3 regions of the Ensifer canadensis genome follow, and region 2 is predicted to be linked to each of the others. Evidence: predicted binding sites of a transcription regulator. Region 2 holds the regulator's gene; each other region holds the start of a gene.

Region 1 (10,063 bases), 1.6 Mb from region 2:
TCGGCGGCGGCACCAGCTATTCGATGCTGAAGACGCTCGACGAGGCCTACAAGATCCTGCAACTGCAGGGCGAGCGGCTGAACCCGTTCGACAGCTTCTTCATGATGACCCGCGGCAACGCCGAGGCGCTGTCGCTGGTCGATCGCATCGGCACGCTCGAGGCCGGCACCGACGCCGACTTCATCGTGCTCAACATGGCGGCAACACCGGCGATGGCGCTGCGCGCCGAAGTGGTCAACTCACTCGCCGATGAACTTTTCCTGCTCCAGACCATGGGCGACGACCGCGCGATCGTCGAGACCTATGTGGCGGGAAAACCGGCCAAGGCGGCACTCGCTGCTGCCTGACTTCACCGTCATTGGCAAAGAGGTCAAAAAAATTGACCTCTTTGCGTCCGCGCTATTAACAAGCCTCCGGCAAACATGGTAAGGCCTCGGTAGTCATCCCAAGAGTTGGGTGCGGAAAAGTGTCCGCGGCTTTCCGCCCGCATCCCGCTCTAACCTGTGTTTCAGATGAAGGCCGTTTCCATGACGCAAATCCTCGAAATCAGCGACCTCAAGGCCCTTGCCAAGCGCCGCGTACCGAAGCTCTTCTTCGATTACGCCGACAGCGGCGCCTGGACCGAGGGCACCTATCGCGCCAACGAGGAAGACTTCGCCAAGGTGAAGCTGCGCCAGCGGGTGCTGGTCGACATGACCAACCGCTCGCTGGAAACGACCATGATCGGCCAGAAAGTGTCGATGCCGGTGGCGCTGGCGCCGACGGGGCTGACCGGCATGCAGCACGCCGATGGCGAGATGCTGGCAGCCCAGGCGGCCGAAGCCTTTGGCGTTCCCTTCACGTTGTCGACCATGAGCATCTGCTCAATCGAGGATGTCGCGTCGGTCACAACCAAGCCCTTCTGGTTCCAGCTCTACGTCATGCGCGAGCGCGAGTTCGTGCTGAACCTCATCGACCGGGCCAAGGCCGCCAAGTGCTCGGCACTGGTGCTGACGCTCGACCTGCAGATCCTCGGCCAGCGCCACAAGGACCTGCGCAACAGCCTGTCGGCCCCGCCGAAGCTGACCCCCAAGCATCTCTGGCAGATGGCGACACGTCCCGGCTGGTGCATGAAGATGCTCGGCACCAACCGCCGCACCTTCCGCAATATCGTCGGCCACGCCAAGAGCGTCACCGACCTGTCCTCGCTCGGCGCCTGGACGGCAGAACAGTTCGACCCGCAACTCTCGTGGAAGGACGTCGAATGGATCAAGGAGCGCTGGGGCGGTCCGCTGATCCTGAAGGGCATTCTCGATCCGGAAGACGCCAAGATGGCGGCGGCGACCGGCGCCGACGCGATCATCGTCTCCAACCACGGCGGCCGCCAGCTCGATGGCGCCCATTCCTCGATCAGCATGCTGCCGCGCATCGTCGATGCGGTCGGCCACCAGATCGAGGTGCATCTCGATGGCGGCATCCGCTCCGGCCAGGACGTGCTGAAGGCCGTCGCCATGGGCGCCAAGGGCACCTATATCGGCCGCCCCTTCCTCTACGGCCTCGGCGCCATGGGGAAGGAAGGCGTGACCAAGGCGCTGGAAATCATCCGCAAGGAGATGGACATCACCATGGCGCTCTGCGGCAAGCGCGATATCAACGACGTCAACCGCGACATTCTCGCGGATTGATCGAGCGCGCCAACCGGCGAAGCCGGATTGCCTGAAAAGGGCGGCTTCGCGGCCGGCCTCCAACACGTGTGTGGAATGCCTGCAGTTCCAAATTGGTCGCATAAACTAAACGTATGCGATCGTTTCTTGCGGCGAACCGTCCTTTGAGACGGGCGGTTCAGTCGTAAGCTTCAGGATTGATGCAGGTCGCCTTTACAGCGCCGCGCGTCAAATATGACGCGCAAAGGACGCTGTATCGCTTCAAACTTGTTGCATAATTCTATCCTCAAATCGGATCAGATTTGAGGAATTATGCAGTAGATCCAAGAGTTTGCGGCTCTCCGATCTCTATTGCGTGCCCGTCGGGATCATAAAAACGGAACACCCGCTGTCCCCAGGCTTGCCGCTCAATCGGGTGGATCAGCTCCACCTGCGGCGCAATGCTTTCGAAGGCCGCTTCGATATTCTCATGCTCGAAGTAGAGCAGCAGGTTCCCTCGCCCATAGGGTTCTTCCGCGGGACCGACTTCCCGCCAGACTGTTTGTTCCAGCGAACGACCCTCGTGGATCGCAAAACCGGTCTCGAAGAGAACGAAGTTTCCGAAGTCCTTCAACACCGTCAGACCGAGTGTCTCCCGGTAAAAGTCCCTGGATCGATCGATGTCGCGGACGAAAGGGATCGGATTGATGAAACGCATCGAATTCCCCTCGTGAGTCTCAAAATCGTCTCACACAATCCCGATCAAGGCGACGGTTTTCGACTGAATTTTACGCCGCGAACACTCATCCACCCACGCTCAGCTGCCGCGATAGGTCGAGTAGCCGTAGGGCGAAAGAAGCAGCGGCACGTGATAATGGCTGGCCGGATCGGCAATGCCGAAGCGCAGCGGGATCAGGTCGAGGAAGGCAGGCTCCGGCAGGTCCGCACCGACACGACGAAGATAGTCGCCGGCGTGGAAGACCAACTCGTAGCTGCCCGCCATGAAGCCGATGCCTTCGACCATGGGCCCATCGACGCGTCCGTCGCTGTTGGTATGAACGGTGCGGATCAGTTGCCGCTCGTCGCCTTCGAGCCAAAAGAGGTCGATGCGCAAGCCTTCGGCCGGCGTGCCGAGCGCAGTGTCGAGGACATGGGTGGTCAGGCGGCCGGTGCTGCTCATCGCTGCTCTTCCTTCATATTGCGCTCTCGATGACGAAGGGCTCGTCGTAGACATATTCTTCGAGATTGTTTCCCGGCCCATCCCGATCGACGACGATGAAGTCGCTGACCGCGCCCACCGACATCAGCGGATGGTGCCAGACATTGCGCCCGTAGTTGACGCCCTGCCGCCCGTTCGCCCGGAACACCCGCGGCATTCCCGGTCGGCCCCCCTCGTCTTCGGCAACGACGACGAGCCAGGGCCGGTCCTCGAGCGGCGAAAAGCTCTGGCTGCCGAAGGGGTGTCGCTCCATCATCGCCACCGCGTAAGGAAAGGCGCGCGGCTGGCCGCGAAAGATATTGATGATGACATCGGCACCCTCGCCGACAACATCGGCACGCGCCAGGCCATGGAAGCGTTCGGTGGTCCCGCCATTGATGTACCGCATCGAAGCCGGATCAGCCTCGATGACCGTGCCGAACGGCGCGAAAGCATCCTGCGTCAGGGGTTCGATCGAAAGAATACGCGACATCAGGCCATCGCCCCGCGGTGCTCATTGCCGGCGGCGTCGGCATGGTCCGGTTCGACTGCCCTCGGTAAAGATGAGCGCAGATAGCGAACGGGTATGTCAGGCATTTTCGTCTCCTGGAAGCATGGATTGCAGCCGCAGGCGGGCGATCTTCTCCACCTGCGCACAGGCGGTTTCAAATTCCTCTTCGGTCGAATTGTCAATGCGCCTTTCGAACGAGGCGAGAATGTCGTTCTTCGTCAGGCCCTTGACCGCGATGATGAAGGGAAAGCCGAATTTCTGCGTATAGGCCTCGTTCAGCGCCGTGAACCGGGCATGCTCGTCGGCCGAAAGGCGGTCGAGGCCGGCCGACGCCTGCTCCGCCGTCGAGTCCGCCGTCAGCTTGCCGGCGATCGCCAGCTTGCCGGCAAGATCCGGGTGGGCGCGCAGCACCGCCAGCCTTTCGCGCGGCAGACCGGCGCGAAAGGCCTGGCAAAGTGCCGAGTGCACGTTGCCGGCCGAAAGTCCCGTTGCGGCCGCCCGGTCGTAGGCCCGTTCGGCAACCCATGGAGAATGCTCGAACACGCCGCCGAAGCGGCTGACGAAGGCGTCGCGATCGGACATCAGAGAGCCCCTTCCGGCTTGTGGTGTTCATACCAGTGACGGGCGATGTCGATGCGCCGCGGCACCCAGACCTTGTCGTGCGACATGACATAGTCGATGAACCGCGCCAGCGCCGCGGCGCGGCCTGGACGCCCAACGAGGCGGCAGTGCAGGCCGATGTTCATCATCTTGGCGTTGCCTTCCTTGCCCTCCTCATAGAGCACGTCGAACGTGTCTTTGAGATAGGTGAAGAACTGGTCGCCGGAGTTGAAACCCTGGTTCGTCGCAAAGCGCATGTCGTTGGCGTCGAGTGTGTAGGGGATGATCAGATGCGGCTTGTCGGCCGTCAGCCCCGCCACCCAATAGGGCAACTCATCCGCATAGGAATCGGAGGAATAGAGGAACCCGCCCTCTTCGAGAACGAGCTTCAGCGTGTTGCTTGAAGGCTTGCCCTGGTAAAGGCCAAGCGGGCGCTCGCCGGTCAGTTCGGTATGCAGCCGAACGACTTCGCGGATATGCTCGCGCTCCACCTCTTCGGGGAAATCCTTGTATTCGAGCCAGCGCAGGCCGTGGCTGGCGATCTCCCAGCCCGCTTCCTTCATGGCGGCGACCGCTTCGGGATTGCGAGCCATCGCCAACGTCACGCCGTAGACCGTCAACGGCACGTCGCGGCTGGTGAACATGCGCCAGAGCCGCCAGAAACCGGAGCGCGAACCGTACTCATAAATCGATTCCATGTTGAGGTTGCGCTGGCCCTGCCAAGGCTGTGCACCAACGATCTCCGAGAGCAGGCTCTCGGAGGCCAGGTCGCCATCGAGGATGCAGCTTTCGCCGCCCTCTTCATAGTTGAGCACGAACTGCACGGCGATACGCGCATCGCCCGGCCAGTTTGCCTTGGGCGGGTTGCGGCCATAGCCGACGAGGTCACGCGGATAGGAAGTCTCAGACATCAAATCACCCTTCGAATTTTCCGGAACGGTATCACCGCCGACCGGATTGTCGAGACAAAATGACGTCGGTGCAGACGGTTAGCGGCCGGCCATCAGCGAGGCGACCATCCGCGACAGTGGCGGGATAGGGCCTGGCGCAAGCGTCGCCTCGGCTGCCGGCCGCTTGATCCGTTCGGCCCGCTTGGCCGCCGAAATCTTGCCGAGCGGGTGTTGCGAGTGGACGCGCATCGGCGCGCCCGATTCCTGCTCCACGAACAGCGCCAGGCTGCCGATCGTCAGCGGCGGCGCCAGGCATGGTTCGAACAGGTCGCGAAGCGGTGCCTCGATGCTGCGCATCGCGTCCAGATTGAGCGGCCCGGTCAGCATCATGTGAAAGCGATATTCATCCATCACATGAGGATCGCCCCAGCGATGCAGGTTGGAAAATTGCGGCGCCGTCAGCCTGTCGGGGTCGGAGCGCTCGATGTCGTCTTCGCTGAGCGGCGCGCGGAACGCGTCGAATTCCTGGATGATGCTGGCGGCCAGCAGATGCATCGCCGTGCTCGGGATCTGCGGCATCAGTCCCCAGCAGTGGCCGAGCCGGGCCACTTCCAGGCGCTCGATCTCGAACGGCGTCTGGGCGCCGGCAAAATGCATCAGCGCCTTGAGTAGCTGCGCCTCGTCCATATCGGGGTGAAGCCGGAAGGGCGACATCACCACCGCCTGAAAGCCGAAGCGACGCGGGACAGCCGTATGGAAGGCGATCTCGGATGCGGTCAATCCGGAGATCGATGGTAACTCGGTGGGCTCGCCGGAATAGACATTGCGGCCGAGCCAACTGGCGGCAACCGTTGAAAGCGGGTCGGCCATCGGCGGCGTGAAACAAATGGCGTAACGCATGCGCATGCTCCGGAAATCCGTTCTGGCACAGACCCGCGACAATCGATCTCGATCGTCGCCAGGGTGCGCAGGTTCAAAATCTTAGAGCTTCAACAATACCCTCCCCGGGAAGACGCGACGCTCTATTGCCCGCGTCTTAGGTGATTTGCGTGACAGCTTGACGAAGTGGAAGGGGCAATACCACGCGATTACCGTCCGGATCGCGCCCGCAGCTTTTTCGGAACCATCCCACCGACCAGCCGTTCCCCTGAGGTAGCAAACAACGATGGAGAAGAAGCGTGACCTATCACAATGCGAACCTTCAGGACGCCGGGATCAAGGAAACCCATGACCTGATCGCCAGCGACAAGGTTGAAGGCACGAAGGTTTATGGCGCCGACAACAAGCACATCGGCTCGATCGAGCGCGTTATCCTGGAAAAGCGCAGCGGTCGCGTGGCCTATGCCGTGCTCGGGTTCGGCGGTTTTCTCGGCATCGGGGAAGATCACTATCCACTGCCTTGGGCCAAGCTGACCTATGATGAGAACCTCGGCGGCTATCGGACTGATGTGACTCGCGAACAGGTCGAGCGGGCGCCGAAATATCACGGCAACGAGGAATACGACTGGAACAGCGAGAACGGACGCCGGGTCTATGACTATTACGGCGTGCCGCCTTACTGGATGTAAGGATCGGGTTTACGATCGTCCCGACATGGCTCCGCCGATGGCGGGGCCGTTCTTATGCCGCCAGCTTAAAGATGTTTCTCGCGAAGTGCCGCTATGTGATTCTGGCACAAGAAGGATCCCGGAATGTCGATCAACGGCTGGCCGGTGATCTCGTCGACGACGAAGCGCGCGAGGCGGTGGGCGATGCCGAAGCTCACCTTGAAGCCGCCTGTCAGGACCGACAGGTTTTCGTGATCCGGATGGCGCCCGGCGATCGGCTCCCGGCCGGTCGATTTCGGCCGGATGCCGGCCCAGCGCTCGACCACCTCCGCCCCGCGCAAGGACGGGACCAGCGCCTCGGCGCGCACCAGCAGCTCATTCAGCAGTTCATCCGTCGACTGCGGATCGGCATATTTGTTCTCGCTGGTGCTGCCGACCGCGATATGCCCGTCGTCATGGGCGACGATATAGACGCCGTCGGTGAAGATGACGGGCAATTGCGGATCGACATCGGCCAGAAGCAGCGCCGCCTGGCCCTTGACCCCCGTGCCGCTCGGTCCACGGAGAGGTCCCGACAGCGCATCGACGAGCGGAAAGCTGTCGACGCCGGCAGCAACTATGCAATGGCCGAAGGCGATTTCCGTGGCGTCATCGAGTTCGGCGCGGCCCTGGCCCGGATGGATTGCTCGAACGCCCGTCCCCTCGACGATCCGCACGTTCGGCGATTGCGCCAGTGCCGCACGCAGAACCGCCAGCATCTGGCGTGGAGAAAGCCGACCGCCAAGCGTATCGAACACCAATCCGCAAGCCGCCGCCTCGGCACTGAGCCATCCGGACGGCAGCTCGTCGCGCACGTGCCAGAAGAACTGGCGGTCGCCTGCCCGCCAGTTGCGCGTCGCATCCTGCTCGTGGCGAAGAGCGATCTCGCGCAGATGCGGCTTCGCAAGCGGCATGATCCGCCCGCTGCGGCGGTAACCTGCCGAAAGTCCGGTTTCGGCCTCGAGCGTTTCGATCTCGCTTTCGAGCGACACCAGGGCGTCGAACTGGAATTGTTTCTTGGCGTTCCATTTGTCCGGCATGTGCGGCATCAGCGCGCCGAGTATGCCGCCACTGGCGCCGGCCCCGATGCGATGCTCGTCGACCAGTTGCACGTCCATGCCGGTCCGTGCTGCCGTAAGGGCTGCCCAGAGCCCCATGATGCCGCCGCCGACGATCAAAAGTTCGCTCATCGATTGACCTTCTCCGGTGGCGGGATTATCGCCATCGCATGACAGGATCCGCCGCAGAACCGAACCAGCCCCCGGCCCATCAAAGCCTCGATTGGCACGAGGGCGATATGCCCTATTCCAGGGAGTTTGGCGATCATTTTTATTGCCGCACCGACGGTCGGCTCGAATGCGGACATGTGTTCCTCGCCGGCAACGGCCTGCCCGAACGCTGGGCCTCCGGCGGGGCATTCACCATCGGCGAACTGGGCTTCGGCACCGGCCTCAATTTCTGTGAAACCTGGCGGCAATGGAAAGCTACGGCGACCACGGACGGCACGCTGCATTTCGTCAGTTTCGAGCGCTTTCCCATGCAGGCGGAGGAAATCTCCCGCGCCTTGTCCCATTGGCCGGAGATCGACGCCGAACGGCTGGCCCTCACCGATCGCTGGCCGGCAACCAACGACGGCAGGATCGAGATCGATCTTGGCGATGGCGTTCGCCTGACCGTCGTTTGCGGCACAGCACTGGAGGGGCTCGCCCAAGCGAAGGAGCGCTTCGATGCCTGGTTCCTCGATGGTTTTGCACCGTCCCGCAATCCCGACATGTGGTCGGAGGAGCTGATGCGGCTGGTGTTCGACAAGACCGCGGCCGGCGGCAGCTTCTCCACCTATGCCGCCGCCGGCTTCGTTCGCCGCAATCTGCAGGCGGCCGGCTTTGCCGTCGAGAAGCGCAAGGGCTTCGCCGGGAAGCGCGAGATGCTGCGCGGAGACAAGCGCTGAGCGAGGCGAGCAGTCGGCGTCCGCGGGCATTTTGACGGCCTTTACTCCACCAGAGAACTGAACTGTCGCAAATGGCAGGGGCATGACCGCGAAAAATCTGCGACAGAAATCCATCGGCAACGCGGTGGGTTTTTCATGAACGACGATCAGTTTCCGGATGCTGCCACAGGTGAAACTTCCTCAGCCCCGCTCGAGCGGCGACGCCGGCCCGGCGGCCGCAGTGGCGAGCGCACACGAAAATCCTCAGGCGGTAAATATCTCAATCTCGTCAACACCCAGAGCAAATCCTCGGTACTGTCAGAAGACGCGCTCGAGGCGATCCATCAGGCGTCGCTGACGATCCTGGAAGAGATCGGCATGGATGTCATCCTGCCCGAGGCGCGCCAGCGCATGAAGGCAGCGGGCGCCGATATCACCCCCGGCACCGACCGCGTGCGCTTCGATCGCGGGCTGATCATGGAGATGATCGCTTCGGTTCCCTCCTCCTTCACCATGCATGCGCGCAATCCGGCCCGCAACGTCGCGATCGGCGGCAACAATCTGGTCTTCGCCCAGATCGCCAGCGCCCCCTTCGTGGCCGACCGCGAAGGCGGCAGGCGCACCGGCAATCAGGAGGATTTCCGCAAGCTGGTGAAGCTCGCCCAGTCCTACGACATCATCCACACCACCGGCGGCTATCCCGTCGAGCCGGTCGACCTGCACGCATCCGTGCGTCATCTCGACTGCCTCTCCGACATGGTGAAGCTCACCGACAAGGTCTTCCACGTCTATTCGCTCGGCCGCGAGCGGAACACCGACGGCATCGAGATCGCCCGCATCGGTCGCGGCATATCCATGGAGCAGATGGAGCGCGAACCGTCGCTGTTCACCATCATCAACACCTCCTCGCCGCTGCGCCTCGACGGGCCGATGCTGCAGGGCATCATCGAAATGTCGTCGCGCAATCAGGTGGTGGTGGTCACGCCATTTACGCTCGCAGGCGCCATGGCGCCGGTCACGATCGCCGGTGCCCTGGTGCAGCAGAATGCCGAGGCGCTGTGCGGCATCGCCTTCACCCAGATGGTCCGGCGCGGCGCGCCGGTCATGTATGGCGGCTTTACCTCGAATGTCGACATGAAGACGGGCGCACCCGCCTTCGGCACGCCGGAATACATGAAGGCGGTCATTGCCGGCGGCCAGCTCGCCCGCCGCTACAACATTCCCTACCGCACGTCCAACACCAACGCCGCCAATACGCTCGATGCGCAGGCAGCCTACGAGTCCGCGCTATCGCTCTGGGCACTGACGCAAGGCGGCGGCAACTTCGTCATGCATGCGGCCGGCTGGACCGAGGGCGGACTGACCGCCTCGTTCGAAAAATTCATCCTCGACGTCGACATGCTGCAGATGGTGGCGGAATTCCTGACGCCGCTCGATGTCAGCGAGGATGCACTCGGGCTCGACGCGGTGCGCGACGTCGGCCCCGGCGGGCACTACTTCGGCACGCTGCACACGTTGCAACGCTATGAGACAGCGTTCTATTCGCCGATCCTTTCCGACTGGCGCAACTTCGAAACCTGGACGGAGGCGGGCCGGCCGACGACCTATGACCACGCCAACCGTGTCTTCAAGCAGAAGCTCAACGAATACGAACGGCCGCCGCTGGACCCGGTGATCGAAGACGAACTCGACGCCTTCGTTGCAAAACGCAAGGAGGAAGGCGGCGTCC
Region 2 (10,063 bases):
TGTGGAGGCCAGCCGCTCGAAAAAGGGCACCGGTCTCGGCCTTGCGATCGTCAAGCACATCCTGACCCGCCACCGCGCGCGGCTCCTGATCCACTCGGAGTTGGGCAAGGGCACGGTGTTTACCGTGCGCTTTTGACATATTGGCGCGGGATAATGCCGCTGTGTTCATTTTTCATTATTATTTTCAATGACATGAGCTGTCATAAATGTTTCGCGAAACTGACATAAAAGGTGTGGCTATCGGCGGCTAGTTAGGGGCAGCCGATCAAACGGCGAAGAGCGCTGCAACGCTTGGCGCACTCAACACCAGCCCATTCCGGGAGAACTTTTATGAAAGCTCTTAAACTCACCGTAGCGGCGCTTGTCGCATCCGCCGCATTCGCCGGCGTGGCTGCCGCGCGCGATCAGGTTCAGGTCGCCGGCTCCTCGACCGTTCTTCCCTACGCAAAGATCGTCGCCGAGACGTTCGGCGAAACGTTCCCGGACTTCAAGACCCCGGTTGTCGAATCCGGCGGCTCCTCGGCCGGCCTGAAGGAATTCTGCAAGGGCGTTGGCCCTGATACCATCGACATCGCCAACTCCTCCCGCAAGATCAAGGACAGCGAAGTCGAGGCCTGCAAGGCCGCCGGCGTCACCGAGATCCAGGAAATCCAGATCGGTTATGACGGCATCGTCTTCGCAACCGACGCCGGCAACGCCGACCTCGCCCTGAAGCCCGTTGATCTCTACAAGGGTCTGGCTGCCGAAATCGTCGTCGACGGCAAGCTCGTTGCCAACCCTTACAAGAAGTGGTCTGAAGTCAACTCCGCTCTGCCGGACGCCGACATCGCCGCCTTCATCCCGGGCGAAAAGCACGGCACGCGCGAAGTCTTCGAAGAGAAGATCCTGGCCGCAGGTTGCAAGGAAGCTGGCGCCATTGACGTCATCAAGGCCGCCGTTGCCGATGAGAAGCAGCAGCACAGCAAGTGCGTCGCAGTCCGCAAGGACGGCATGGCTGTCGACATCGACGGCGACTACACCGAAACGCTGGCCCGTATCGCTGCCAACAAGAACGGCATCGGCGTATTCGGCCTGTCCTTCTACGAAAACAACGCCGACAAGCTGAAGGTCGCCACCGTCAACGGCATCGTTCCGTCGACCGAAACGATCGCTTCCGGCGAATACCCGGTTTCCCGCCCGCTGTACTTCTACGTCAAGAAGGCACATCTCGGCGTTATCGCGGGCCTCAAGGAATATGTTGAGTTCTTCCTCGACGATCAGATGATCGGCCCGGAAAGCCCGCTTGCAGAATACGGCCTCGTCGCTGCTCCGGACGCCGAGCGCGAAGAAGTTCGCAAGGCTTTCGCAGCCGGCAACATGCTCTGATACTGACAAGCCCCGGCGCGATGGTCTCGCGCCGGGGCATGCCTCCATCCGAACTGCCGGCAGCGCATTGAGCGTCACGCCGCGGAGACGTGCCGATGAGTACTTCATTTCTTCTTTTGCTCATTGTTGTAATTGGTTTTATTTCTTATTTTGGGGGTCGTGCGCGCTCCTTCGCACAGGCTGGCGGCAAGCTCTCCAATCTGCATTCCTTACCCGGCTATCACGGCAGCTATGTCGCCATCTGGGCGATCCTTCCAGCGGCGCTCGTACTCGGCGCCTGGCTCGTCGCCGCGCCCATGTATATCGACTCCAGCACCCGGGCGACCTTGCCCGAGACGGTGCAGACGCAGGGCGGCGCCACGGTCGAGCTGGCGCTTGGCCAGGTCAAGTCGGTCGCCGGCGGCCTGAAGCGGTTGACGGCCGAAGAAGTTTCGGCGCTTGAAAGCGGTTCGGCCAATCTTCGCTCGACGCTTGCGGCCAAGGGCGTGGCTCTTGCCGGCGAGGGCGAACCCTACATGATCACCGCCGCCCAGCATTTCAACGCGATGAGCGCCACCAATCGCTGGCTGATGAGCGCCGTCGTCCTGCTGATCGCGATTGCCGGCGGCTTTTATGCCATCCGCAACATCGCCACCCGCTTCCGCGCCCGCAACCAGGTCGAGCGCGTCATGCTCGGCGCGCTGATCGTAGCGTCCTCGATCGCCATCCTGACGACGGTCGGCATCATCGCCTCTATGCTGTCGGAAGCCGGCCGCTTCTTCACGATGGTTTCACCCTTCGAGTTCTTCTTCGGCACGGTCTGGGACCCCCGGTTTGCTGCCGCCGGAAGCGGTGGCTCCTCCGGCCAGTTCGGCCTGATCCCGCTTCTCGCCGGTACGCTCTACATCGCCTTCGTCGCCATGCTGTTTGCGGTGCCGATCGGCCTGTTTGCCGCCATCTACATGGCGGAATATGCCAGCCCACGACTGCGTTCGACGGCAAAGCCCCTGCTCGAAGTGCTCGCCGGCATCCCGACCATCGTCTACGGTTTCTTCGCACTTGTGACCGTCGGCCCATTCCTGCGCGATATCTCTGCCCAACTGAACGGTCTCGTCACCGGCAATTATCAGAACTTCATCCAGGCACAGAGCGTCGTGACCGCCGGCATCGTCATGGGCATCATGCTGATCCCGTTCGTGTCCTCGCTTTCCGATGACATCATTACCCAGGTACCGCGGGCCCTGCGCGACGGTTCGCTCGGCCTTGGTGCCACCCGCTCCGAGACAGTCAAGAAGGTCATCCTTCCCGCAGCACTTCCGGGCATTGTCGGCGCTCTGCTTTTGACCGCCTCGCGTGCCGTCGGCGAGACGATGATCGTGGTGCTTGCCGCCGGTGTCGCGGCCCGCATGCAAATCAATCCTTTCGAGCCGATGACCACGGTGACGGTGAAGATCGTCAACCAGCTGACGGGTGACCTTGAGTTCACCTCGCCGCAGACGCTGGTTGCCTTCGCACTCGGCATCACGCTCTTCGTTATCACGCTCGGCCTCAACATTTACGCGCTCTACATCGTGCGCAAATATCGGGAACAGTACGAATGACCGACATCGCTTCCCCGGCCGTCCGGATCTCCGTCCGCCCCGCATCCGCCAAGCGTGATATCGGCATCAAGCGTCGCTACGCGGCCGAGCGTCGGTTCCGTGCCTATGGCATCAGCGCCATCAGTCTTGGCCTGTTCTTCCTCGCTCTGCTGCTGTGGACGGTGATCTCCAACGGCTACACCGCGTTCCAGCAGACGACGATCACGCTGCCGATCGAATTCACCGAAAAGGTCATCGATCCCAAGGGTGAGCGCGCGACCGACGGCAAGGTGCTGGTGGCGGCCAACTATCCGCTGCTGGTCCGCGATGCGCTGATCAAGCAGCTCGGCATCGATCCGAGCAATCGTCCGCTGGTCAAGCGGGCCACCGACATGGTGTCTGCAAGCTCCCGCACGCTGTTGCGCGACATCGTCGTCGCCGACCCGTCGGTTATCGGCAAGACCATACCGGTGACACTGCTCGCCGAAGCCAATGTCGACTCCGCCTTCAAGGGGCAGATCGACCTGAAGGTCGATGAGAGCAAGCGCAAGGTCAAGGACCAGCAGGTCACCTGGATGAACGAGCTTGCAAGCGCCGGCGTCCTGAAGAAGAGCTTCAACACCGGCATCTTCACCTTCGGTGCCTCGAGCCGTCCGGAAGCGGCAGGCGTCGGCGTTGCCGCCCTCGGTTCGCTGTTCATGATGCTGATCGTGCTCGTGCTGTCGCTGCCGATCGGCGTTGCCGCCTCGATCTATCTCGAAGAGTTTGCGCCGAAGAACCGGCTGACCGATCTCATCGAGGTCAACATCAACAATCTCGCCGCCGTTCCGTCGATCGTCTACGGTCTCTTGGGGTTGGCCGTATTCATCAACTTCGCCGGCATGCCGCGCTCGGCCGCCCTCGTCGGCGGCCTGGTGCTGACGCTGATGACCCTGCCGACGATCATCATCGCCACCCGTGCAGCGTTGAAGGCGGTCCCGCCGTCGATCCGCTCGGCAGCGCTCGGTCTCGGTGCGTCGAAGATGCAGACCATCTTCCACCACGTCCTGCCGCTGGCGATGCCGGGCATCCTGACCGGCACGATCATCGGTCTCGCCCATGCACTTGGCGAAACCGCGCCGCTGCTGTTGATCGGCATGGTCGCCTTCGTCGTCGATTATCCCGGCTCGCCGATGGAGCCGTCGACCGCGCTGCCGGTGCAGATCTACATGTGGGCCAACGAGGCGGAACGCGCCTTCGTCGAGCGCACATCCGGCGCGATCATCATTCTTCTCATCTTCCTCGTCGTCATGAACCTTGGCGCCATTCTGTTGCGACGTCGCTTTGAGCGCCGTTGGTAGTGAGGTAATTACTATGAACATCATGTCAGAAGCAGCAGTCGAAAAAGCCTTGGATCAGAAAATGAACACCGTGCCCTACAAGATGATCGGCAAGGATGTGTCGGTCTACTACGGCGAGAAGCGTGCGCTTTTCGACGTCAATCTCAATATCCGCGAGAACACGGTGACAGCGCTGATCGGCCCTTCGGGCTGCGGCAAGTCGACCTTCCTGCGCACGCTGAACCGCATGAACGACACCATCGAGAACTGCCGCGTCACCGGCAAGATCACGCTCGATGAAGACGACATCTACGACCCGACGATCGACGTCGTGGAACTGCGAGCCCGCGTCGGCATGGTGTTCCAGAAGCCGAACCCGTTCCCGAAGTCGATCTACGACAACGTCGCCTACGGCCCGCGCATCCACGGGCTTGCCCGCACCAAGTCTGAGTTCGACGAAGTCGTCGAGACCAGCCTGCAGAAGGCTGGTTTGTGGAACGAGGTGAAGGATCGCCTGCAGGAGCCGGGCACCGGTCTTTCGGGCGGCCAGCAGCAGCGTCTGTGCATCGCGCGCGCCGTTGCCGTCAGCCCTGAAGTGATCCTGATGGACGAGCCCTGTTCGGCGCTCGATCCGATCGCGACGGCCAAGGTCGAGGAACTGATCCACGAGCTGCGTACCAACTTCACGATCGTCATCGTCACCCACTCGATGCAGCAGGCGGCGCGTGTTTCGCAGCGCACTGCCATGTTCCACCTCGGCAATCTTGTCGAGGAGAACGACACCGACAAGATGTTCACCAATCCGGATGACCAGCGTACCCAGGACTACATCATGGGCCGGTTCGGTTGATGGCCGAAGCTCCTCTTCACCCCGTTTCCTGAACGCGCCCGCAAGGATCGAAGACTATGTCCATGCACATAATGTCCGCCTACGACGAAGAACTGAAATATCTCACGCGCCGCATCTCCGAGATGGGCGGGCTTGCCGAGCAGATGGTGGGCGAATCCGTTCGTGCGCTTGTCAATTCTGACCTCGCCTTGGCGCAGAAGGTGATCTCCGACGACACCATCCTCGATGAAGCCGAACGCCAGATCGGCGAAAAGGCAATCGTCACCATCGCCAAGCGCCAGCCCGTTGCTGCCGACCTGCGCGAGATCATGGGATCGATCCGCATCGCGTCCGATCTGGAGCGCGTCGGCGACCTCGGCAAGAACAACGCCAAGCGTGTCATCGCGGTTGCCGGCTCCGGCATCCCGCGCAAGCTGGCGCGCGGTCTCGAACACCTGGCAGAGCTTGCGCTGGTGCAGCTCAAGGAAGTCCTCGACGTCTACGCTTCCCGCTCGCCGGAGAAGGCCAACAGCATCCGCGAGCGCGACGAGGAGATCGACGCGATCTACACCTCGCTGTTCCGCGAGCTGCTCACCTACATGATGGAAGATCCGCGCAACATCACGCCCTGCACGCATCTTCTCTTCTGTGCCAAGAACATCGAGCGTATCGGCGACCACGCCACCAATATCGCCGAGACGATCTACTACATGGCGACGGGCGCGCAGCCGGAAGGCGAGCGTCCGAAGGACGACAATACGTCGACGCTGGGTGCCGTGAAGGACTAACGCATGTCGCGCAAAAGTGCGCAGCGGTTTTGCGATAACGACATGTGCAAAAACAAGAACTTAAAGCACAACAAGCGCATCTTAGAGATCGCGACGCGCTTTAAGACCCGGATACGTTCGAGTGCCTGCTTATGAACCTGCTCCGGTCGCAGCCCTGGTTGCGGCCCTGCTCTACTGCGTCTGAAGCTATACGTTTTCGCGCGTGCCTATGAAAACGCGCGGAGTGCTCCAGATTCTATATGTTCGAGCATCTCTTTGCGTTCGATCGAACGCGAGACGCTCTGGGTAAGGAGACGTTGCCTGATGTTGCCGAAAATCGCCGTTGTCGAAGACGAAGAGGCGCTGAGTGTCCTGCTGCGTTATAACCTCGAAGCCGAAGGGTTCGATGTTGATACGATCCTGCGCGGAGACGAGGCGGAGATCCGCCTACAGGAGCGCCTCCCGGATCTCCTGATCCTCGACTGGATGCTGCCGGGCGTTTCCGGCATCGAGCTTTGCCGCCGGCTGCGCCAACGTCCGGAAACCGAGCGCCTGCCGATCATCATGCTGACGGCGCGCGGCGAGGAGAGCGAGCGGGTTCGTGGCCTTGCCACCGGCGCCGACGATTATGTCGTCAAGCCGTTCTCGACCCCGGAGCTGATGGCCCGTGTCAAGGCGATGCTGCGGCGCGCCAAGCCCGAGGTCCTCTCGACGCTGCTTCGCTGCGGCGACATCGAGCTCGATCGCGAGACCCATCGCGTGCATCGCCGCACCCGCGAGGTCCGCCTTGGTCCGACGGAATTCCGCCTGCTCGAATTCCTGATGTCGTCGCCGGGCCGGGTGTTCTCGCGCTCGCAACTCCTTGATGGCGTCTGGGGCCACGATATCTATGTCGACGAGCGCACCGTCGACGTGCATGTCGGTCGCTTGCGCAAGGCACTGAATTTCTCGAGCATGCCTGATGTCATCCGCACCGTTCGCGGTGCCGGCTACTCGCTCGAAAGCTGAGCCAGCCGGCCACTGCAGCGCCGCGCATCTTAATGGACGCGCAAAGGTCGCTGTTGCATCTTGAATTGCGGCATGTTTCCTTGAAGCGAATACGAACCAGGGAAACATGCAGCAGCCAATAAAAAAGGGGCCGTGCGGCCCCTTTTCTGCATGTGGTTTTCGGTCGTCTCAGCGAGCGCGACGGCGCTCGGAGGTCGGCTGATAGGCAAGCCGCGCATGGAATGTGCAATAGGGCGAAGCTTCCGGGGAATCGTTGCCGCAGAAGTGGAATTCTTCCTTGAGCGGGTCGCCGATCGGCCATTTGCAGGTGCGCTCGGTCAACTGCGTCAGCTCCAGGCGGCGCGACATTGGCACGACCACATCCGTCTGGATGCGGAAATCCTGTTCGGCGACGAGATCGACTTCGACCTCTTCCTTGAGCACGGTCGCGCCGGCCGCACGGGTAACCGTCCGTGTCGTGACGCGCGAAGCGTAGTTCGGAGCGCGCGGCGCCGAAGTCGGGCGCTGCTTCGGCCGGGTCGCGGCGGTGGTTCCGCCAGCCTTGGCCCTGCCGGGCAGGCTCAGCCGGTGAACCTTGCCGATGACCGCATTGCGGCTGACGCCGCCGAGCTGTGCCGCGATCTGGCTCGCGCTCAGGCCCTCGGACCAAAGCTTCTTCAGTTTTTCCACCCGCTCGTCAGTCCAGTTCATTTCTGCACTCTCCGTTCTCAGCGTTGGCGATGACAGAATCTCTCACCACGCTCCGGACAGGCTCCGGAGCTGCAACGCGATAACACTTTTGGTGACTAGGCCCGCCGCATGCGTCTAGTAATTGAACATTAACCTACTGACCGGCGGACTCCGTGGCAAGAGTCCCGCGAATCGCGCCGAATCGATTTCTTGGTTTTCCCCAACTTGCTCGGTGGGCGTTGCATTTTTGCAAGCCCCGTCGCGTGATTTTTTCGTCGCATGGATCAGACCTGTCCGACCGCACTGCAAAGCTTGGTTTTGTTGACATTGCGCTGCGAAATAGGAATAGTGCCTGCGCCGCCGCAAGGCGGCATTTTTAATTTTTTGCCGCGCTCAACAGGGGCTCGGATCGATGCCGATAGCAATGAAGGAGAGGCTCGCCATGACTGCAACCACGCCGCTTTACGACACCTACATGCGTGCGCCGTTGCGTTTCGAGCGAGGAGAGGGCGTCTGGTTGATCGCCGAAGACGGCTCGCGCTATCTCGACTTCGCCGCCGGCGTCGCCGTCAACTCGCTTGGCCATGCGCATCCGCATCTGGTCGAGGCGTTGAAGGCGCAGGCCGAGAAGGTCTGGCACCTGTCCAACCTTTATGAGGTCCCCGGCCAGGAGAGCCTTGCACGCCGGCTGACGGCCGTCACCTTCGCCGATCGTGTCTTCTTCACCAACTCGGGTGCCGAGGCGCTCGAATGCGCGATCAAGACTGCGCGTCGCTACCACTATGCCAAGGGCAATCCGGAGAAGTTCCACATCATCACCTTCGAGGGTGCCTTCCACGGACGCACGATCGCGACCATCGCGGCGGGTGGTCAGCAGAAGTACATCGAGGGCTTTGGCCCGAAGGCCCCGGGTTTCTATCAGGTTCCCTTCGGCGATATCACGGCGCTCAAGGATGCGATCACCGACGAGACGGCGGCGATCCTGATCGAGCCGATCCAGGGCGAGGGCGGCATCCGCCCGGTCACCAAGGAATTCATGCAGGAGCTGCGCGCGCTTTGCGACGAGTTCGGTCTGCTGCTGATCCTCGACGAGGTCCAGTCCGGCGTCGGCCGCACCGGCAAGCTTTTCGCCTATGAATGGGCTGGCATCCGTCCGGATATCATGGCTGTCGCCAAGGGCATCGGCGGCGGCTTCCCGCTCGGTGCCTGCCTTGCGACCGAAGAGGCGGCTGCCGGCATGGTCGCCGGTACGCACGGTTCGACCTATGGCGGCAACCCGCTTGCCATGGCTGTCGGCAACGCCGTGCTCGACGTCATCCTGGCCGACGGTTTCCTGGAGCATGTCCGCGACGTGGCCCTGGTCTTCCGCCAGGGCCTCGCGTCGTTGAAGGACCGTTTCCCCGATGTGATCGAGGATATCCGCGGCGACGGCCTGATGCTCGGCATCAAGGCGAAAGGCCCTTCGGCCGATCTCCTGAAGGCGATCCGCGCGGAGAAGCTGCTGGCTGTTCCGGCCGGCGAAAACGTCCTGCGCCTGTTGCCGCCGCTGACGGTGACCGCCGCGGAAGCGCGCGAAGGCCTGGCGCGGATCGAGCGCGCGGCCGAAGCCGTGAGAAGCAGCAGCGGTACCGCCGCAGCCTAATTTGTGAACCCGGAGATCGGCAGCGATTTTCCCAAGGGTCCATGCGCGAGCCCAAGGTGTCGAGCGTTCTTTTGGCTCTTCGACACCGGTCGCGCTCCACGGGCCATTCTGAGACAGGAATTGACTACGATGGCAGGCACAAGACATTTCATCGATCTTTCGGCCATGACGGCAGCCGATCTGCGCACGATCATCGATGACGCACGCGTGCGAAAGACGGCGACGAAGGCCGGAACCGCCGAAAAGCCGCTCGCCGGCAAGATGTTGGCGATGATCTTCGAAAAGCCTTCGACCCGCACGCGCGTCTCCTTTGACGTCGGCATGCGCCAGCTCGGCGGCGAAACCCTGTTTCTCTCGGGCACCGAAATGCAGCTCGGCCGCGCCGAGACCATCGGCGACACTGCCAAGGTGCTGTCACGCTACGTCGATGCGATCATGATCCGCACCACCGATCATCGCCGTCTTCTCGAGCTTGCCGAGCACGCCACGGTGCCCGTCATCAACGGCCTGACCGACGACACCCATCCCTGCCAGATCATGGCCGATATCATGACCTTCGAGGAGCATCGCGGCCCGGTGAAGGGCAAGACCATCGCCTGGACCGGCGACGGAAACAACGTGCTTCACTCGCTGATCGAGGGCTCGGCCCGTTTCGGCTACCGCATGAACATGGCGGTGCCGCTCGGTTCCGAGCCGCACGACAAGATCCTCAACTGGGCGCGCAACAATGGCGGCGAGATCCTGCTTTGCCATGAGGCCGAGCAGGCCGTTGCCGGCGCGCATTGCGTCGTTACCGACACCTGGATTTCCATGAACCAGGAGCATCGCGCTCGCGGCCACAACGTCTTCCAGCCCTTCCAGGTCAACGACGCGCTGATGAGGCACGCCTCGCCGGACGCACTGTT
Region 3 (10,063 bases), 680 kb from region 2:
CCGGGTCGCGCCTTCGAGCGGCGACATGTCGAGCATCGGCGCCTTGGTGCCGATCAGCGCCGAGGGGATTTCGCTGACATCCTTGCCGGAATTGAGCTGGCTCCAGAAGATGGCGGCAAGCGCCGCGAAGATCGCCAGCGGCAGCAGCGCAAGGCCGACACGCAGGGCTCCGGGCTTGCGCTCCTCGCTACCGGGTGCGGGGCTGCTTGTCATCGCGGCTCTCCGGTTGCTGCTTCCGCCGAACGCCGGCGTACCCCTGCCGCTTCGAGTTCGCGCAGCTCACGCTGGCGCGCGCGCCCGTCGGCGATCACCCAGAGACAGAGGCCGACGACGGTCAGCGTCGCGATCCCGTAGCTGGCAAAAACATAGGCAGCGTGGCTCATCATTTGGATCAGACCTCCCGGCCGGCACTTCGGGCCGCCAGACGGCGAAGCGACGTCACACGCCGGCGCCAGATCTCGTTGCGCATGGCGGCGATGTGCAGCGTGAAGAACAGAAGCGTGAAGGCGATGGCCATGACGACGAGCGGGCGGAGAAACTCCGGGTCGATCGTCGGGCCATCAAGCCTGAGTACGCTCGCCGGCTGATGCAGCGTGTTCCACCATTCGACCGAAAACTTGATGATCGGAATGTTGACGAAGCCGACCAGCACCAGCACGGCCGAGACGCGCGACGAACGCGCCGGGTCGTCGATGGCGCGGTTGAGCGCCATCAGCCCGAGATACATCAGAAACAGCACGAAGACCGACGTCAGTCGTGCATCCCAAACCCACCAGGCGCCCCACATCGGTTTGCCCCACAGCGAGCCGGTGACGAGCGCCAGGAAGGTGAAACAGGCGCCGATCGGCGCTGCGGCCCGCGACGACACGTCGGCCAGCGGATGCCGCCAGACGAGCGTGCCAATGGCAGCGAGCGCCATCACCGAGTAACACATCATCGACAGCCAGGCGGCCGGCACATGCACATACATGATGCGCACCGTCTCGCCTTGCTGATAGTCGCCTTCCGTCGTGAACGACAGCCAGAGGCCGAGGACGAAGAAAAGCGCCGTCAGCGCCGCAAACCACGGCAGGACGCGATCGGCCAGCGCCAGAAACCGCGTCGGGTTGGCGAGATCGCTGAATTTGCGGATAGCAAGGCTGTTTTCGCTCATGATGGCTCTTTAACGCCTAAGGCCCTTTGCTGCAATTGATCCCCGTCAATCACGAGATCACGATGGTTCTTCTGTCGCATCAACCCAACGATCATAAACGTCATCGATTTTAACAGGTTAGAGCGGGAGACAGACGGAAAACCGCAAACAGTTTATCGGTTTCCCGCACCATCCGCGTCAGTCGGACGCATGGCGAAGCGCCGCGGCGGCGGCAACCGGCCCGATGACGGCAAAAAACAGGGTGATTGCCATCAATATCATCAAGGGCGGCAGAAACGGGGCCGGGTCCTCGATCGCCGCATAGACGGCGCTGACGCCGAAGATCAGCACCGGAATGGCAAGCGGCAGCACCAGGATCGACACCAGCAGACCACCGCGCGGCAGCGACACGGCAACGGCCGCACCGACGGCACCGATGAAGGTGATCGCCGGCGTTCCGACAAGCAGCGTCAGCATGGTGGCGCCGATTGCAAGCTCGTCCATGTTCATGAACAGGCCGAGCAGCGGTGCAGCGATCACCAGCGGCAGGCCGGTGGCGGCCCAGTGGGCCGCGCATTTGACGAACACGGTGGCGAGCAGCGGCGTTTCCTGCATCAGCATCAGATCGAGCGACCCGTCTTCGCGCTCCGCCTGGAACAGCCGGTCGAGACCGAGCAGCGACGCGAGCAGCGCCCCGATCCACAGGATGGCAGGCCCGATCCGCGCGAGAAGATTAAGGTCAGGGCCGACACCGAAGGGGATGACGGCGACGACCGTCATGAAGAACAAAACGCCGATCATCGCGCCGCCGCCGGCGCGGATGGAAAGCTTGAGGTCGCGGAGGAAGAGCGCGATCACCTGCACGCCCCTTTCATCTCTTTGCCCGCGATCGCCAGATTACGCGTCATGCCACATGCCTCCGCCGACGCCGGCAAAGCCGGTCATCCGCAATTCCCCAGTGCGCTCGAGCCCGAGCGGCTGATGCGTGGCCGCAACGACGATGCCGCCCTGATCCAGATGCGCGTTGACCAATCCGGCAAAAAGCCTGTCGGCACCGGCGTCGAGCGCCGCCGTCGGCTCGTCGAGGATCCAGATCGGACGGTGGGCGACAAGCAGCTTGGCCATCGCCATGCGCCTCTGCTGGCCGGCCGAAAGATAGCCGAAGGGTAGGTGCGCGATCCCAGGAAGGCCGACGGCTTCCACCGCTTCGACCAGGTCCCTGCCCGAGCCACCGGGCGAATCACCCATGAAGTTTTTCCAGAAGGAAAGATTTTCCGCGACGGTCAGCTCGCGTTTCATCGCATTTCGGTGGCCGAGATAGTGGCTGAGCTCTGACGGATGGCGCATTTCAGGAGGGCCATTCTCAAGTTTGAGACTGCCCTTTTCAGCCATGAGAAGACCGGCCAGAACACGCAGCAAAGTCGATTTTCCCGACCCGTTCGGACCCGTCACCACAAGGGCTTCGCCGGCACTAAGAGCAAAGGAAATATCGTTAAAAATCAGATCCTCGCCTCGCCTCGCACTCAGACCTTCAGCCAGCAGGCGCATGAATTTTCAGTTTCCCTTTACACTCTTTGCCGCAGGGCAAAAAAAAGTCCCGATTGGACCTTGGTTGGTCTGGCACGATTTGGAGAAATTATCTATAAGGCGGCCAACACGCCAGCGGTCGGCGTGAATTTCATCCTAGCGCCGAACATGGAATGAATTTCCACGTACGGACAGCGGAAATGGCCGCACCCGCATCCCAATTCGCGCTTCATTGCGCTCGGGCGTTCGTACGTCAGTTTTTGGCGATCAGACGGAACGGGGTATTATCCAGTGTCCAAGTCCCTAGACAGTTTCAATTGTCGCTCCACGCTCACCGTCAACGGTGTCGACTACGTCTATTACAGCCTGCCCAAGGCTGAGGCGAACGGTCTTGCCGGCGTTTCGAAGCTCCCCTACTCGATGAAGGTGCTGCTCGAAAACCTGCTGCGCAACGAAGACGGCCGCTCCGTCACCAAGAAGGACATCGAGAACGTCGCAGCCTGGCTGAACGACAAGGGCACCGCCGAAAACGAAATCGCCTACCGCCCGGCCCGCGTTCTGATGCAGGACTTCACCGGCGTTCCCGCCGTTGTCGACCTCGCTGCCATGCGCGACGCCATGGTGTCGCTTGGTGGCGATCCGGAAAAGATCAACCCGCTGGTGCCCGTCGACCTCGTCATCGACCACTCGGTTATCGTCGACGAATTCGGCACTCCGAACGCCTTTGCCCGCAACGTCGAGCTGGAATACCAGCGCAACGGCGAGCGTTACCGCTTCCTGAAGTGGGGCCAGCAGGCGTTCAAGAACTTCCGCGTCGTGCCGCCCGGCACCGGTATCTGTCACCAGGTCAATCTGGAATATCTGGGCCAGACTGTCTGGACCCGTGAAGAAGACGGCGAAATCACGGCCTACCCGGACACCTGCGTCGGCACCGACAGCCACACGACGATGATCAACGGCCTCGGCGTTCTCGGCTGGGGCGTCGGCGGCATCGAGGCTGAAGCCGCGATGCTCGGCCAGCCGGTCTCCATGCTGCTGCCCGAGGTCATCGGCTTCAAGCTCACGGGCAAGCTCAAGGAAGGCGTGACGGCGACCGACCTCGTGCTGATGGTCGTGCAGATGCTGCGCAAGAAGGGTGTTGTTTCGAAGTTCGTCGAATTCTTCGGCCCCGGCCTCGACAACATGACGCTCGCCGACCGCGCCACCATCGGCAACATGGGTCCGGAATACGGCGCCACCTGCGGCTTCTTCCCGGTCGACAGCGAAACCATCAACTACCTCACCATGTCCGGCCGCGAAGAACAGCGCATTTCGCTGGTCGAAGCCTACTCCAAGGCTCAAGGGATGTGGCGCGATGGTGACGGCTCCGAGCTGGTGTTCACCGACACGCTCGAACTCGACCTCGGCGACGTTGTTCCGGCCATGGCCGGTCCGAAGCGTCCGGAAGGCCGCATCCCGCTGGAAAGCATTGCATCCGGTTTCGCAACCGCCCTCGAAGGCGACTACAAGAAGCCGGGCCAGCTTTCGAACCGCTACGCTGTCGAAGGCACCGTCTTCGATCTCGGCCATGGCGACGTTGCCATCGCTGCGATCACGTCGTGCACCAACACGTCCAACCCGTCGGTTCTGATCGCCGCCGGCCTTCTCGCCCGCAACGCCGTTGCCAAGGGCCTGAAGTCCAAGCCGTGGGTCAAGACCTCGCTTGCACCGGGATCGCAGGTCGTCGGCGAATACCTCGCCAAGTCGGGCCTGCAGAAGGACCTCGACGCGCTTGGCTTCAACCTCGTCGGCTTCGGCTGCACCACCTGCATCGGCAACTCCGGTCCGCTGCCGGCCCCGATCTCCAAGACGATCAACGACAAGGGCCTGATTGCCGCCGGCGTTCTCTCCGGCAACCGCAACTTCGAAGGCCGTATTTCGCCGGACGTTCAGGCCAACTACCTCGCCTCGCCGCCGCTCGTCGTCGCCTATGCACTCGCCGGAACGGTTCAGAAGGACCTGACCAACGAGCCGCTCGGCGAAGATCGGGACGGCAACCCGGTCTTCCTCAAGGACATCTGGCCGACCTCCAAGGAAATCCAGGAGTTCATCTTCAAGTACGTGACCCGCGAACTCTACGCGACCAAGTACGCCGACGTGTTCAAGGGCGACGAAAACTGGCAGGCCGTTCAGGTTCCTCCGGGCCAGACCTACGCCTGGGACGATGGTTCGACCTACGTGCAGAACCCGCCCTACTTCGTTGGCATGGGCAAGTCCGGCTTGGGCATCTCCGATATCAAGGGTGCTCGCGTTCTCGGCCTGTTCGGCGACAAGATCACCACCGACCACATCTCGCCGGCCGGTTCGATCAAGGCGGCTTCGCCGGCCGGTTCGTACCTCATCGACCATGGCGTCGGCGTCGCCGACTTCAACCAGTACGGTACGCGTCGCGGCAACCATGAGGTGATGATGCGCGGCACCTTTGCCAACATCCGCATCCGCAACCACATGCTCGGCCCGAACGGCAAGGAAGGTGGCTACACCATCCACTATCCGTCGAAGGAAGAGATGTCGATCTACGATGCGGCCATGCAGTACAAGGAAGAGGGCGTTCCGCTCGTCATCTTCGCCGGCGTCGAATACGGCAATGGCTCGTCGCGCGACTGGGCTGCAAAGGGCACCAACCTGCTCGGCGTCAAGGCCGTGATCGCCCAGTCCTTCGAGCGTATCCACCGCTCGAACCTGGTCGGCATGGGCGTCATCCCGTTCGTCTTCGAACAGGGAACGACTTGGGAATCGCTGGCCTTGAAGGGCGACGAGATCGTCACGATCGACAATCTCGCCAACGTTCAGCCGCGCGAAAAGCGCGTCGCCAAGATCACCTATGGCGACGGCAGCGTGAAGGACGTTCCGCTCGTTTGCCGCATCGATACGCTCGATGAAGTCACCTACGTCAACAATGGCGGCATCCTGCAGACGGTTCTGCGCGACCTCGCCGCCTGATCGCTCTGGTTGCTTGAAACATTGAAAGGCCGGGATACCGCAAGGTGTCCCGGCCTTTTCACGTTTCCTATAGGTTGCCTGCCCATATCCTCACTCCAACGTGACTTCCCGTTGAAGCATCGGCGTCGTATGTAATGGACTTCCCCGTGAAGTAGGCCTGTCGGCCGCCAATGAAGTGACGCCATGACATTCGCAGACAGATATTTCCTTCGCCCCGTTGCAATGGCTTTCGGGCTTTTTGCTGCAGCGTCGGTTCCGGCTATGGCTGAGGATGGCAAGGTTATCAAAGGCGTCGTCGAACTCTTCACCAGCCAGGGCTGTTCCTCCTGCCCTCCAGCCGATGCCGCCTTGAAGAAGCTGGTCGATGACGGCGACGTGGTGGCGCTGTCCTATCACGTCGACTACTGGAACTATCTCGGTTGGAAAGACACGCTCGCCTCGACAGAGAACACAGACCGGCAATATGCCTATGCCCGCATGCTGGGTCGAAATGGCGTCTACACACCGCAGGCGATCCTCAACGGTCGCGACCACGTCAACGGCGCCAATCTGCAGGCGATCAAATCCCGGCTCGACGCCATGAAGACCGCCGGCAAGGGGCTTGCCGTTCCGGTTGACGCGAAGATCAACGGCGAGGAGATTTCGATCAAGGTCGGCGCGGGTGACGGCAAGGCAAATGTCGTCGTCGTCTATTTCGACCGGGCGAAGATCGTCAATGTCGAGAAAGGCGAAAACAGCGGCAAGAAGATCGCCTACTGGCACGCAGTGCGCGATATCCAGACCATTGGCATGTGGGATGGCAAGCCTGCGACCTTCACCCTGCCTGCAACCGTCCTGACGGAGCAGCGTGGCAAAAGCGGCTGCGCGGTGCTGTTGCAGTCGATGAAGGATGCTGAAACCCCGGGCGCGATCATCGGCGCGACTGCCGTGCTCGCCGGCCCGCAGGGCAAACTGTGAGCGGCTGCAGGACGCTTTAAGTCGGAATCGATTTAGGGAAAATAGGCGGCATGCCTGAACCATTACAGCGTCCTTTGCGCGTCATACTTGACGCGCGGCGCTGTAAGGGGTGGTTCGGCCCGGCAGCATCGAGGGGCTGGGGCTGAGGGTTCGAAGTTACCGGACCGAACCGGCCATGACTGCGTTCTTTGAAGGTCACGCAGCATGACGATCTGACCGGACATACGGTGGCAACGACTCTGTCCGTCAGCGCCCGCGAGTTTTGCGGTGAATTGGGGCGGCGATTTGACTGAAATGGGGCAGAGGCAAGAAATGCCATCTGCACCCAGCGGCTCCGGCCGGTTCCGGCTTGCTTTTCGGCTCGTGTCAGGCAAACTGTTATCGTTCTGTCACAACAGAAGGCCGGATTGCCGATGACCGATGAGCCGGATTTGCCGCGAGGCGAGGCGCGACATCAGCGCCAGACCACTTCTGAAGTGGTCGTCGATCTCTCGGAATACAAGAACGCCCGGAATGCTCCTCCCATCACCTTTCACCGCCGAGAACTCGACCAGATCCTGTGGGTCTACGGCCGCATGGTCGGCGAAGGCGAATGGCGCGACTACGCCATTGACCACCTGAAGGACCGCGCCGTCTTCTCCGTTTTCAAGCGCGCGGGCGAGATGCCTCTCTTCCGCATCGAAAAAAACCCGAAGCTGGCGGCCAAGCAAGGTGCCTTTAGCGTGCTCAACGTCCACGGCACGATTCTGAAGCGCGGGCACGAGCTCGGACAGGTCCTGAAGGTTTTCGACAAGGCGCTCAAGCTGGTCGAAACCTGAGACGCCACATCGGAACGATCGGAGAGTCAGGCCCACATGCCGGCTCTGGCTTCGCTGACATCTGCCCTCAGGCTTGATAAAGCGTATCCGGGTAGACGCCCTCGGGCGGATCGCTCGTCGCTCGATCGCCCAGCGCAAGCTGCATGATCGCGGTATCGAGCCACCGTCCATGCTTGAAGCCGGTCGCCTTCATCAGCCCATGATGTTCGAAACCCAATGATTGATGGACCGCGATCGATGCGGGATGGGCACCGCCGATGACCGCCACCATCTGGCGAAATCCAAGCGCCGTGCAGCGGCGAACAAGCTCGGCGAGCAGCATCCTTCCTGCCCCCTTCCCCCGTGCCGAAGGCGCCAGGTAGATCGAATCCTCGACCAGGAAGCGATAGGCCGTCCGCGTGCGGAAGGCCGAGGCATAGGCGTAGCCGATGATCATGCCCGCCGCGTCGATCGCGACGATGTAGGGATAACCATGGCCGACGATGGTGGAGAAGCGCGCTGCCATTTCCGCCTGCGACGGAGGCGCGACCTCATAGGTCGCCACGCCGTTCAGAACGGATTCGCGATAGATCTCGGCAATGGTGGGCAGATCGGAGACGGTGGCGTCGCGCAGGGTCAGGGACATGGAAGGATCTTGACGGTTGGATTTTTTCATTCAGTCACATGGATCGCACCCGTGGATCAAGCCCTTTTCCGGGCAACAAAAAAGGCGGCCGAAGCCGCCTTTTCCGTCAATCTCTTCAGGCTTAGTTGTTCCGGTTGCCCATGAACTGCAGCATGAACATGAACAGGTTGATGAAGTCGAGGTAGAGCGTCAGCGCGCCCATGATCGCCTTGCGGCCAGCAACGGTGCTGTCGTCGGCATCGTAGTACATTTCCTTGATCTTCTGCGTGTCGTAGGCGGTGAGGCCTGCGAAGATCAGCACGCCGATCACGGAGATTGCGAAGCCGAGTGCCGAAGAGCCGAGGAAGATGTTGACGATCGACGCGATGATGACGCCGAACAGACCCATGATCAGGAACGAGCCCATGCCGGACAGGTCCTTCTTCGTGGTGTAGCCGTAGAGCGACAGTGCACCAAACGAGGCGGCGGTCACGAAGAACGTCTGCACGATGCTCTGGCCGGTAAAGACCATGAAGATCGACGACAGCGAAACGCCCATCAGGGCCGCATAGACCCAGAACGTCATCTGCGCGGCAGAAACGCTCATGCTATTGATGCGGAAGCTCATGAAGAACACGAGACCCAGCGGAGCGAGCATGACGACCCATCTCAGGGGCGACGCATAGAGAAGTTGGGCGAATGCCGGATTGGAGACGGCAAGCGCGAATGTTCCGTAAGCTGCCAGGCCGGTGATCGCCAGGCCGAGGGCCATCAAGTTGTAGACCTTCAGCATGTAGGTGCGAAGGCCTTCGTCGATCACGGCACCCGCCTGAGCGCCGGCGGGCGACATTCGGGTTTGGTAGTTTCTCAGATCAGCCATTGTTTCCTCATTTAAGCCCCGGTTGAACTTACGGTGTCGGGCGGATGACCTGACCGATCGGCCATCATCCCATGCCCAGGCGCCGCTGCGGGGCTCCAGCATGCCTGTGGATAAATATGATGCCGAAAGCCCTTGCGTACAAGACCTTCAGACCCGTGATTCGGCACAGCCTGGGCGTTTATGGCCTTGTATGACAGGGATTTACGGTTAACTCCGTCCGCTCAGAGCTCCCGCAGGACCGGCGCCGCCTTCTGACCCAGCACACGCCAGGTGCCGGCAAGCCCGATGCCAACAGTCATCACCAGCGCAATGACGACCGTGGCAACCGCAACATCCGGCAGGAAACTCGACGGCAGCTTCATGATCCGGCTGACGACGTACCAGGCGGAGACGCCGCCCGCAAACAGCGCAAAGACCGCGGTTGCAAGGCCAAGGATGATGTATTCGTAGCTGAAGGCACGGATCAGCGTGGCGCGCGTGGCGCCCAGCGTCTTCAGCACCACCGCATCGTGGATGCGCGCCCGATTGCCGGCAGCAAGCGCGCCGGCCAGCACCAGGACGGAGGCGACGAGCGCGACGGCGGCGGCAGCACGGATCGCCGTTGCCAGCTGCCCGAGAAGCGCGTTCACAATGTCGAGAGCATCCTTTACCCGCACGCTGGTGATCGTCGGATAGGCGTTGGTCACGGCTTTCAGCACCGTCGCCTCCTCCTCCGGCGTCGCGCCGGGATCGATCACCGTTGCGAGCCACGCATGCGGAGCGCCGGCAAAGGTGTTGGGCGAGAATACCATCACGAAGTTGATCGACAGCGATTCCCATTCGACATTGCGGAAGTTGGCGATCTTGGCGGTGATGTTGCGGCCAAGCACGTTGACCGTCACCATGTCGCCGATCTTCAATCCGAGCTCGCGCGCCTCTTCCGCCGAAAACGACACCAGCGGCTCGCCGCTATGGTCGGGCGCCCACCAGCTGCCTTCTGCAAGCGTCGAATTCTCCGGCTTGTTCTTGGCATAGGTGATGCCGCGGTCGCCGCGCAGCACCCACTGGCCACTCGGCGGGACGTTGCGACTGTTCACGTCCTCGCCGTTGAAGGCGACGATACGGCCGCGCAGCATCGGCACTTCGATGACCTTGCCATCAGGCATCGATCCGTTGAGCAGCGC

The links. The regulator PhoB, encoded in region 2, activates phosphate uptake and scavenging genes when phosphate is short. The targets are predictions, from matches to a motif close to TGTCATNNANCTGTCAT.
Region 1: a site for PhoB is predicted at 5,871-5,887, ahead of J3R84_RS12680 (DUF1045 domain-containing protein). Genes of this name have one in related genera too.
Region 3: a site for PhoB is predicted at 6,975-6,991, ahead of J3R84_RS17155 (DUF2794 domain-containing protein). Genes of this name have one in related genera too.

The regions. Positions count from the first base shown of each region.
Region 1 covers NZ_CP083370.1:2,598,246-2,608,308, forward strand. Annotated here, with positions in the region: gene guaD (guanine deaminase) at 1-347, shown strand, start outside; gene J3R84_RS12650 (alpha-hydroxy acid oxidase) at 528-1,664, shown strand; gene J3R84_RS12655 (VOC family protein) at 1,954-2,340, opposite strand; gene uraH (hydroxyisourate hydrolase) at 2,440-2,802, opposite strand; gene J3R84_RS12665 (ureidoglycolate lyase) at 2,816-3,313, opposite strand; gene uraD (2-oxo-4-hydroxy-4-carboxy-5-ureidoimidazoline decarboxylase) at 3,410-3,913, opposite strand; gene puuE (allantoinase PuuE) at 3,913-4,842, opposite strand; gene J3R84_RS12680 (DUF1045 domain-containing protein) at 4,921-5,721, opposite strand; gene J3R84_RS12685 (PRC-barrel domain-containing protein) at 6,000-6,389, shown strand; gene J3R84_RS12690 (NAD(P)/FAD-dependent oxidoreductase) at 6,455-7,597, opposite strand; gene mnmC2 (tRNA (5-methylaminomethyl-2-thiouridine)(34)-methyltransferase MnmC2) at 7,636-8,355, shown strand; gene J3R84_RS12700 (trimethylamine methyltransferase family protein) at 8,491-10,063, shown strand, end outside.
Region 2 covers NZ_CP083370.1:145,482-155,544, forward strand. Annotated here, with positions in the region: gene phoR (phosphate regulon sensor histidine kinase PhoR) at 1-136, shown strand, start outside; gene J3R84_RS00685 (substrate-binding domain-containing protein) at 331-1,365, shown strand; gene pstC (phosphate ABC transporter permease subunit PstC) at 1,461-2,945, shown strand; gene pstA (phosphate ABC transporter permease PstA) at 2,942-4,264, shown strand; gene pstB (phosphate ABC transporter ATP-binding protein PstB) at 4,278-5,093, shown strand; gene phoU (phosphate signaling complex protein PhoU) at 5,150-5,860, shown strand; gene phoB (phosphate regulon transcriptional regulator PhoB) at 6,164-6,847, shown strand; gene J3R84_RS00715 (GcrA family cell cycle regulator) at 7,016-7,537, opposite strand; gene J3R84_RS00720 (aspartate aminotransferase family protein) at 7,959-9,158, shown strand; gene argF (ornithine carbamoyltransferase) at 9,288-10,063, shown strand, end outside.
Region 3 covers NZ_CP083370.1:3,516,112-3,526,174, forward strand. Annotated here, with positions in the region: gene J3R84_RS17120 (DsbE family thiol:disulfide interchange protein) at 1-213, opposite strand, end outside; gene ccmD (heme exporter protein CcmD) at 210-386, opposite strand; gene J3R84_RS17130 (heme ABC transporter permease) at 392-1,153, opposite strand; gene ccmB (heme exporter protein CcmB) at 1,331-1,990, opposite strand; gene ccmA (heme ABC exporter ATP-binding protein CcmA) at 2,030-2,680, opposite strand; gene acnA (aconitate hydratase AcnA) at 2,951-5,641, shown strand; gene J3R84_RS17150 (DUF1223 domain-containing protein) at 5,825-6,598, shown strand; gene J3R84_RS17155 (DUF2794 domain-containing protein) at 7,012-7,416, shown strand; gene J3R84_RS17160 (GNAT family N-acetyltransferase) at 7,484-8,041, opposite strand; gene J3R84_RS17165 (Bax inhibitor-1/YccA family protein) at 8,163-8,900, opposite strand; gene J3R84_RS17170 (ABC transporter permease) at 9,122-10,063, opposite strand, start outside.